3 regions of the Streptomyces sp. NBC_00457 genome follow, and region 1 is predicted to be linked to each of the others. Evidence: riboswitches for the same ligand, from Rfam matches in the RefSeq annotation. Region 1 holds a riboswitch; each other region holds the start of a gene.
The links. Region 1 has a riboswitch for cyclic di-AMP ahead of OG828_RS21185 (transglycosylase SLT domain-containing protein). Riboswitches for the same ligand answer to the same signal wherever they lie in the genome.
Positions count from the first base shown of each region.

Region 2: another riboswitch for cyclic di-AMP. It lies ahead of OG828_RS26465 (M23 family metallopeptidase); the one in region 1 lies ahead of OG828_RS21185 (transglycosylase SLT domain-containing protein).
Region 3: another riboswitch for cyclic di-AMP. It lies ahead of OG828_RS08220 (LysM peptidoglycan-binding domain-containing M23 family metallopeptidase); the one in region 1 lies ahead of OG828_RS21185 (transglycosylase SLT domain-containing protein).

Region 1 is NZ_CP107905.1:4,697,316-4,700,584, reverse strand. Features, by position in the region: gene OG828_RS21190 (HAD family hydrolase) at 1-679, shown strand, start outside; gene OG828_RS21185 (transglycosylase SLT domain-containing protein) at 683-1,165, opposite strand; cyclic di-AMP (ydaO/yuaA leader) riboswitch at 1,169-1,342, opposite strand; gene OG828_RS21180 (CocE/NonD family hydrolase) at 1,617-3,269, opposite strand, start outside.
Region 2 is NZ_CP107905.1:5,802,265-5,805,533, reverse strand. Features, by position in the region: gene OG828_RS26470 (PrsW family intramembrane metalloprotease) at 1-26, shown strand, start outside; gene OG828_RS26465 (M23 family metallopeptidase) at 357-1,400, opposite strand; cyclic di-AMP (ydaO/yuaA leader) riboswitch at 1,412-1,569, opposite strand; gene OG828_RS26460 (hypothetical protein) at 1,794-2,102, opposite strand; gene OG828_RS26455 (hypothetical protein) at 2,224-2,862, opposite strand; tRNA gene OG828_RS26450 (tRNA-Met) at 3,097-3,173, opposite strand; gene OG828_RS26445 (alginate lyase family protein) at 3,229-3,269, opposite strand, start outside.
Region 3 is NZ_CP107905.1:1,765,671-1,768,939, reverse strand. Features, by position in the region: gene OG828_RS08225 (alpha-galactosidase) at 1-1,117, shown strand, start outside; cyclic di-AMP (ydaO/yuaA leader) riboswitch at 1,414-1,579, shown strand; gene OG828_RS08220 (LysM peptidoglycan-binding domain-containing M23 family metallopeptidase) at 1,582-2,553, shown strand; gene OG828_RS08215 (SGNH/GDSL hydrolase family protein) at 2,788-3,269, shown strand, end outside.

The DNA.
Region 1 (3,269 bases):
GGCCCCGAGGGTGCGGCCGTTGCTCGACATCCTCGGCAGCGGGGGGCTCGCGGTGTGCGGACAGGGCGCGCAGGTGTACGACGCCGGCGCGGACCGTCTGCTGTGGTCCGTCACGCTGGACCGGGAGCTGGCCGAGACAGCGCTCGGCAAGATCGAGGCGGAGATCGGGCAGGTGTACGCCGCCGTCGACCAGGACGGCGTCGACGGGCTCACGCTCATCGAACCGGGGTATCTGATGCCGCACCCGACCTTGCCCGCCGTACGCGTGGGGCGCCGCGACGACCTGTGGTGCGCGCCCATCAGCAAGGTGCTGCTGCGTCATCCCGCCCTGTCCGACGACGAGTTGGCGGCGACGGCGCGCGCGGTGGTGGGTTCCCTCGCGACGGTCACCATGTCGGGACCCGGGACCGTCGAACTCCAGCCAATCGGAGTGACCAAGGCGACCGGTCTCGCGCTGGCCGCCGAGCATCTGGGGCTGGGACCGGGGCAGACCATCGCCTTCGGGGACATGCCCAACGACATCCCCATGTTCGACTGGGCGGCGCACGGCGTCGCCATGGCCAACGCCCATCCCGAACTCAAGGCGGTGGCCGACGAGATCACCTTGTCGAACGAGGACGACGGCATCGCCGTCGTCCTCGAACGTCTCTTCCCGGAACGTCTCTTCCCGACGGGGTAGTTCTCAGTACGCGCCGAAGACGTTGTCGATCGAGCCGTACCGCTGGAACGCGTAGTTGCAGGCGGCGGTGATGTTCGCGACCGGGTCGTACGGGTCGAACTTGGTGCCGGCCACGTGGTACGCCTGGAAGGTCGGGTCGATGACCTGGAGGAGGCCCTTCGACGGGGTGCCCGCGGCGGCGTTGGAGTCCCAGTTGTTGATGGCGGCCGGGTTGCCCGAGGACTCCCGCATGATGTTGCGGTAGATGCCGTCGTACGACCCGGGGATGCCGTTCTGCGCCATCACCTGGAGGGACGCCCGGATCCAGCCGTCGAGGGTGTCTGAGTAGCCCAGCGAGGTGGCGGTGGCCACGGTCGGGGTGGCCGCCGAGGCGCTGGTCGCGCCGATGACCGGCAGCGCGAGGACGGCGACGCCGGTGCCGGCGACGGCGATGGCGCGGGTGATGCGAGCGGTTCTGGTTCGGCGGTGCTTACCGGCTGCAGCCATGGCGAAGTTCCTCTCCGGCGCCTGCGAGGTGAGCTGTCGGGTTCGGGCTGGGAGGTGCCCGGCCACACCCTCGTGCTGGGCATGGCTTCACCCCGAGCCGTCCCGGTGCGGTGTCCGGTCCGGCGGCTTACCTGGGTCCCCCGCTCCTGCCGTGCGGTGAGTCGGTCAATGGGTCGTTCGGGCGGTGGCAGGATTCGGCGTCCGCCCGACAGGCCGGGAACGTATGCGAGAGCACATGTCCGAAACAAGTACCGGATTCACACATCGCACCTATTGACCTTGGTGTGCGGCGAATGTGCCGCTTGATCCTTTGCACTCGCCAAGCCCAACTCGCCATGACGGAAGGCGGATCGACGGGTGCCTGTGTGTTTTCTGTGCAGGCCGGGACGTGAGTCACATCACGCGTGATCGCAAGCGCGGCAAAACGGGCAATCAGCTCAAGAGGGCTTTATTAACCGGCCGTTCGCGGGATGCGCTTCTCCCAGGTCCGATGGAAGACCACCTGGCCGCCCTCCGTGCAGATCACCTCGTCGGAGGTGGTGAAGTGGTCCCCGTCGCAGCTGATCTCCGATCGGGTGCGGACCGTGGTGTCCCAGCCCTGTTCCGGGCGGTGCAGCCGGATCGACCAGTCCGAGCGGGTGCGGGCCGACAGCGGATCCGCCTCGTCGATCGCGTACGTCTCCAGCGCGTCCTCGGTGCACTCCAGCCCGTCGGGGTGGACGCGCGTGCCGCCGTACCTCGGGTCGACCTCAAGGCGCCACACGCCGCTCGTGACGTCCCGCACCACCAGGCGCTCGGGGCGCGGCTCGTCGAGCGTGGCGGGGAAGTTGACGCCCAGCGGCTCGGCCTGCTCGGGCTCCTCGAAACGGATATTCCAGTCGAATTCGCGCTTCCGTACGGGCAGTTCGAGGAAGCAGCCCGCCGGGTCCAGGGTGAAGCCCGCCGCGGACTCGGGCTGCGGCCAGATCCACGGCCAGTACGCGGAGGAGACGGCGAGCCGGATGCGGTGGCCGGGCGGGAAGACATGGCCGATGGCATTCAGCTCGAAGGTCACCTCTTCGGTGGTGCCCGGCGTCCACGACACGGTCCGGTCGCGGCCCGCTCGTGCCGAGAGGTTCAGCGCTCCACGCGTGACCAGGGTCGACGAGCCGTCCGGCGCTACGTCACACACCCTCGCCACGATCTGCCCCCGCGGCGCCTGAGCAGTCACCCGCAGCCCCACCCGCGCCCGCCCCAGCACCCACGTCTCCTCGGCCACCGGAAACTCGAAGCACACCGACCGCGCGTCCTCCTCCCGCTGGTCCGGCGGCAGGTCGGCGTCGTTGCCGATGGGAAGGAAGCGGCCGGCGTCGACCCCGGTGTGCATCGGCGACCGTACGAGGACGGGGGCGCCCTGACAGGCGTACGTCACTGTCGTCACGTTAGGGGAGGGCCACGCGGGCTCGCCGACCCAGCGGCCGGGCAGGGTGCCGTACACCGTGGCGGGGTGGTGGGAGTCGGTGACGTAGGCGCGCAGCAGGGGCTCGGGGAGTTCCCCCTTGCCCTTGAGCCAGTGGTCCCACCAGTGCAGCGTCTCCTGGAGGAAGCCGATCGCCGGGCCGGGTGGCAGGCCGCGATCGGGGTACTGGTGCGACCAGGGGCCGATCAGTCCTCGTACGCGATCGGGCGGGAGGTGCTCGACGAGCCGCAGCACGGTGTCGCGGTACGGGTCGTGCCAGCCGCCCACCGCGAGGACGGCCGCCTTGATCGCGCCGTAGTCCTCGCAGACGCTGCCGTGGCGCCAGTACCGGTCTCGGGTCTGGTGGGTGAGCCAGGTGTGGATGAGCGGCTGGACAGCCTCCAGGCGCTCGACCCACATCTCGCGCCAGGCCTCGCCGGCGTACCGCGGATCGGGCGGCCGAGAGGCGAAGGCGAGCAGGGTGGCGGCCCGGGCGTGCATGTCCACTGCGAGGACGGAACCTCCCACGTAGTGCACGTCGTTGTCATAGCGATCGTCCGTCGCGCAGACGGTCACGATCGCCTTGAGCGGCTCGGGCGCGAGGGCCGCGATCTGGAGGGAGTTGGAGCCGCCCCAGGAGATGCCGAACATGCCCACCTTGCCGTC
Region 2 (3,269 bases), 1.1 Mb from region 1:
CGGCGTACAACCCGTATCGGACCTAGCCGGCGTTGCGAGTGGCCCGGCGTGGGGGCTGGGCGGGGGTGGGTCACGCAGCCCGGCGCTGACGGGGCGCCGCCTGCGCCCACCCGTGCCGCCCTAGGCGGCACGAATGCCCGCAGCTTGGCAGGACGACGACGCAGCGCCGCCTGCCGGGTGGGCGCCGACCCTGCGGCACGAATGCTCGCAGCTTGACTGGACGACGACGCAGCGCCGCCTGCCGGGTGGGCACCGCCCCAGGCCGCGCGAATGCCCGCGGCCGAGACCGCCCATGCGAATGCCCGCAGCCCAGACGGCGGCGGGCGGTCCGACAGCCCCCGCCGCAGAGCCCTACCTCAGGGGTTCAGCCCCTTGCTTCGCAGCCAGGCCATCGGGTCGATGCCGCCGCTGTCGGAGCTGCCGGTGTGGACCTCGAGGTGGAGGTGGGCGCCGGTGACGTTGCCGGTGGCGCCGACGCGGCCGATGACGTCGCCGGTGGCTACCTTCTGGCCGACGCTGACGCTGATCGAGGACTGGTGGGCGTACCAGAGCTCGGTGCCGTCGTCGAGGGTGAGGACGGTCTTGTAGCCGTAGGAGCCGTCCCAGCCGGCCTCGGTGATCGTGCCGCTGTGGATGGCCTTGATGAGCGTGCCGGTGGGGGCGGCGAAGTCGAGGCCGGTGTGGTAGCCGGAGGACCAGAGGGAACCGGCCTGACCGAAGGTCGAGGTGATGGTGTACGAGGAGGTCGGCAGCGCGAACTGCTTGGCCAGCTGGGCGAGCCGCTCGGCCTCCGCCTTGGCCGCGGCCTCCTCCTCCGCCTTCTTCTTCGCGGCGGCGGCCTTGGCCTTGGCCTCCTGCTCCGCCTTGGCGGCCGCTTCGGCGGCCTCCTTCTGCGCGGCGGCCTGCACGGCCTGCGCGGCCTTGCTGTCGACCTGGTCCTGCTGCCGCTCGGCCTGGGCGAGGATCCGGGAGCGCAGCGTCTCACCGGCGTCGGCGGCGGACTGCTCGCTCTCGGTGGAGGCCACGCTGACAGTGCTGAGCGCGGTCGCGGTGTCCGCCGAGTCCTCGGCGGCGTCGTCCGAGATGATCGAGCCCACGGACGGCAGGTCGGGCAGGGAGATGGACACCGGCGGCTTGCCGGTGTTGGCGCTGGCCATACCGCCCGCGCCGACGGCGGCTATGACGCCGACGCCGAGAACCGTGGAGCTACGGGCGAATGCACCGTTGCGCTGCTTGCTGACGCGGTGCCGGCCACGTATGGGACGAATGGACTCCTCGGTGGGGTTCCACTCCTCCAGCGGGCCCTCGTCGTCGGTGCGGAAGCCGCTGTACACAAAGGTGTCGGGCTCGCGCTGACTCGGCACGAAGGGGGCCTCGGGGGCAGGCCGGTTGGACGCCACGTAGGCGTACTCCTTTCCTTCCTTCTCGCCTACCGGGTTAGCTGACGGGTTCGGAGCAGGAAGGTCTCCTACGCGCGTATACCCTCCGTGCTTCCACGGTGGCATCCGCGCGATTCACCCCAAGGTGGTGGTTCCCCGGTTCCCTTGCGGAATTCGGCGCGTGCGCACGGAGCCGACTCTTGTGACGGCTGGGACGACCGCGCTGCGTTATCGAACGTTAATAGACGCGGGGGCCGGATTCCAAGCGGTTCCGCTTGATCGTTAACGTTTTTGCGCAGGACGTACAGGCCATGACCGGTGAAAATCGGGCGAGTTGACCACGCCGCGGCAGCAACTCAGCAGTCACATCAGTTCTGACGTTGCGTCAGTTGTTACCGGAACGAGGCCGTCCACTCACGCGGGGTGACGACGATCGAGCCCGCGGCGCGCGCGCTCGACGATCTCGTCCTCCGTGAGCGGCACATCGTGGTGACTGAGGCAGATAGGCACCTCGGTCTTGCTGAAGCCGGTCCCCTCGGTCGCGGCGTTGAACTGGCCGCTCCGAAGACCACCGAGGTTGTCGAGGGTCGCGTTGCGCGCCTCCGCCATGGTCTCGACGGCGTTGATCTGAGCGGGAACGGTAAGGCGGCCGATGAACTGGTTCACCGTGTTGCCCAGCGCCTGATTGTGGATCCCCCTGGGCGTCTGCGAGGCGAGGACCATCCCGAGTCCGTATTGAGGACCATCCCGAGTCCGTATTTCCGTATCTGGCGGATGAGTTCGACCGTGCTCTCCGTACTCGGATTCGCCGCACCGGACGGCACGAAGTTCTGCGCCTCGTCCATCACCAGCAGCCCGCCCAGCGCACGGTCGCCGACCGGGTGCGCCCGGAACCACGAGAACAAGGTCGCCTGGAGGCGGCTGACGAACTGGGCCGGTCCGTCGCCGGACAGGCCGAGGAGGTGGTGGCCAGGTTCACGATGCCCCGGTCCACGCCGATCCAGCCGACCGGCTCGTACTCCTCGGGATCCGGAATGTCGCAGGTGGCGATCAGGAACCACTTCCCGCCACGCCGGACGAGATCGCTCTCGCCCCTGCGGCAGGCCACAAGGATCTTGAGCTGGTCGGGCGAACAGGCGAAGCGGATACCCCTCATCCGCCCGTCCACGGTCCAGATGGAGACGGTGCGTGCGTCGTACTGCCAGGACAGGCAACGGTCGTCGAACGGCTGGGCCGCCTCCGGGCGGAAGAACATCGGAGTACTGACAGCCTTGCGGTGCCGCCTGGAGGTGGGCGGGCCGAGGTTCCCGGCCCGCAGGTTGGCCTTCAGAGTCGTGTACACCTCTTTCTGCAGGCGGTTGCGGTCCTTGAGGTTCTTGGCGAAGGCAACCTGCGAGGCGTATGTGGCTGCCCGGTTGCAGGCATGCAGGGTCGCCTGAAGGGCCGACGCCTGCTCGGGCGTTGGCAGCAGTTTCACCGCCATTCGCACGACGATCACCACAACCGGTGACATGTAGGGCAGTTGTTCGCATTCCCCGGCTCCGCCGGACAGCCGTGTGAACGCCCCGCGCCGGGCAGCAAGCAGAGCCTCAGGAGGGGACCCTCCCCAGCGTGAACCTCGGGGCATCCTCGCCAGAATCAGGCGGACCTTTGGACAGTCCCGAACACAGCAAGAGGCTCTTCGGACAAATCCGAAGAGCCTCTTGAACTGCATTTTTGGTAGCGGGGACAGGATTTGAACCTGCGACCTCTGGGTTATGAGCCCAGCGAGCTACCGAGCTGCTCCACCCCGCGTCGTTGTGTTCACTAGTCTACGCCATCCGCGGGACACCCATGACCACACGTTGATTCACCCTGCGGGTTTGCGCGCGTGGGTGAGCGTCTCCCAGG
Region 3 (3,269 bases), 2.9 Mb from region 1:
GCGGCGGGCCGCGGACATGGGCGTGGAGCTGTTCGTGGTCGACGACGGCTGGTTCGGGGCGCGGACCAGCGACCGGGCCGGGCTCGGCGACTGGACACCCAACCCCGACCGCTTCCCCGGCGGGCTCAAGCCGCTCGCGGACCACGTGCACGGTCTCGGTATGCAATTCGGTATCTGGGTCGAGCCCGAAATGGTCAATCCGGACAGCGATCTGTATCGCGCCCACCCTGAATGGGTGCAGCATCAAACCGGGCGCAAGCGGACGGAATTCCGCAATCAGCTCGTACTGAACCTCGCCCGCGAGGACGTTCAGGAGTACCTCTGGGAGCGGCTCGACATGCTCCTCTCCAGTGCCCCGATCGACTATGTGAAGTGGGACTTCAATCGCTGCTTCACCGATGCGGGCTGGCCGGGAGAGGCGTATCCGCAGCGGTTGTGGGTCGACCATGTGCGTGCGCTGTACGGCCTGTTGGACCGCCTGCGGGACGCGCACCCCGGCGTCGCCTTCGAGTCCTGCTCGGGCGGCGGCGGCCGGATCGACCTCGGGATCATGAGCCGTACGGATCAGGTGTGGACCTCGGACAACACCGACCCGCTCGACCGGCTCGCCATCCAGCACGGCTTCAGCCAGGTCCACCCCGCGCGCGTGATGGCGGCCTGGGTCACCGACAGCCCGAACGCCATGCTCAACGGCCGGGTCAGCTCGCTGCGCTTCCGGTTCGTGAGCGCCATGGCCGGGGTGCTCGGGGTCGGCGGTGACCTCACCGAGTGGACGGACGACGAGCTGGCCGAGGCCCGGAACTGGGTGGGTCTGTACAAGGAGATCCGGCCCCTCGTGCAGCGCGGCGACCTGTACCGGCTGCGGCCGCCGCAGGGCGGGCTGAGTGCGGTGCAGTACGTGCTCGGCGACGAGACCGTCGTCCTCGCCTGGCTCGAGGCGCAGCGTTACGGCGAGCCCGTTCCGGCGCTGCGGCTGCGCGGCCTCGACCCGACAGCGTCGTATGAATGCCGCGAAACGGGCGAAGTTCACCGGGGTGCGGTTTTGCTGCATCACGGGTTGCGCACGGGGCTGCGTGGTGACCTCGATGCGACAGTTCTCCGCCTGCGTCGCATCTGAGTGATCTGTCCGAATTAGGATCTTCATTCCAACTCGGTCTGGAATAAAGCCTCCTGGGGTGAAGCTGCGTGAGCAGCGTCATATTCGTGACCGAGCGTTGTCCGTCATGTTCACGTAATTCACGTGTTTTTCCAGGGGATTGAATCCGCCGACAGGGGCGGAATTCACGGAGGGTGACTGGGTTTTCTCACAAGGGATCAAGAGAAACGCACAACCATGGAACCTCTTGCTTGTCCCTTTGCGTCTTGGTCGCTTACGTTCGCCACCAATCCGGACGGACGCCCAATCCTGCCGCCGCCCGGAGACCGCTCAACTCACCCGTGAACGGCAGGAGCGGGGGACCCACTGGTACAACGCCTGTTCCGGTCTCCGGAACGGCTAGGGGTTAAGTCGCCACCGCGCGGCCGGACATCTCCAGTCCGCACCCGACAGCTCACCTCGTAGGCGCCGGAGAGGAATTCGTCATGCCCGCGAAGGGTAAGCACCGCCGTCCCAAGAGTCAGCGCTTCACTCGCTCGATCGCCGTCGCCGGAACCGGTGGCGCCGCGCTCGCCCTCCCGCTCCTGGGGGCCACCGGAGCGCACGCCGCTCCCGCAAAGTCGGTTTCGGAAAAGGCTGTTCAGTCGGTTCCGCAGACTGAAAAGAAGGCCGCCGAGAAGACCGCCGCCGCGAAGAGTTCGGGTGTGCGGACCTATTCGGTGAGGGCCGGTGACTACCTCTCCAAGATCGCCGACGAGCAGAATGTCAGCGGTGGCTGGAAGAAGCTCTATGCGGACAACCGGGAGGCCGTCGGCTCCGACCCGGCGCTGATCCACCCCGGCCTGAAGCTCTCGATCGGCAAGAAGGCCACGACCGGTTCTTCCAAGTCGTCGTCCTCTTCGTCTGATTCGCCTTCATCATCCGCTTCTTCGCCGAAGTCGTCCGGTTCTTCTGATTCATCTGCTTCTGGTGCGTCTTCTTCTGGTTCGTCGAAGTCGTCCTCGAACACGGCGACCACCCAGTCCTCCGACACCACGAGCACGGCTAGCGGCTTCTCCCTCCCCGTGGCCGGTGCCAGTATCGGTACCCCGTACCGCATGTCGGGCAGCATGTGGTCCAGCGGCTACCACACCGGCGTCGACTTCGCCGCCCCGACCGGCACTCCGCTCAAGGCCGTCGGCGCGGGCACGGTCGTCTCCGCGGGCTGGGGCGGCGCGTACGGCAACGAGGTCGTCATCAAGCTGGCCGACGGCCACTACGCGCAGTACGCCCACCTGTCCTCGCTCTCCGTCTCCAGCGGCCAGAGCGTGGCCGCGGGCCAGCAGATAGGCCTCTCCGGCTCGACCGGCAACTCGACCGGACCGCACCTGCACTTCGAGATCCGCACGACCCCGGACTACGGCTCGGACGTCGACCCCGTCGCCTACCTCCGCTCGAAGGGCGTCTCCGTCGGCTGACACCCGGCGCCTAAGCCGCCCCCACGCCACCGAAGGCCGGACCCCGATCCCCGGGTCCGGCCTTCGGTGTCGGCCGTGCGGGAATCCCGGTCGGGACGTATTCCTGAATTGGCGAACACTTTAGGAGTGGCTTATCTCACCGTCCGTCAACCCCTTCCTACGGTCGCGTAGCTCACATCGGAAGGTGAATCATGGGCCGATGTGGCAGACGATTCGAAGAATGACATCAGATCAGTGATCGGGTCGTACGTGGCGCTGGGGGACAGCTTCACCGAGGGCGTCGGCGACCCCGGCCCCGACGGGGCGTTCGTCGGCTGGGCCGACCGATTCGCGGTACTGCTCGCGGACCGGCGGCCGGAGGGCGACTTCGAGTACACCAACCTTGCCGTGCGCGGCAAACTCCTCGACCAGATCGTGGCCGACCAACTCCCCCGGGCCGTCCGACTCGCCCCGGACCTGGTCTCGTTCTGCGCGGGCGGCAACGACATCCTCCGGCCCGGAACCGACCCCGACGAGGTCGCCGAGCGCTTCGAGCGGGCGATCGTGCAACTCACCTCGGCCGTCGGCACCGTCATGGTGACGACCGGCTTCGACACCCGGCGCGTCCCGGTGCTGAAGCATCTGCGCGGCAAGATCGCCACCTACAACGGACATGTCCGGGCCATCGCCGACCGGTACGGCTGCCCGGTGCTCGACCTGTGGTCCCTGAAGGCCAT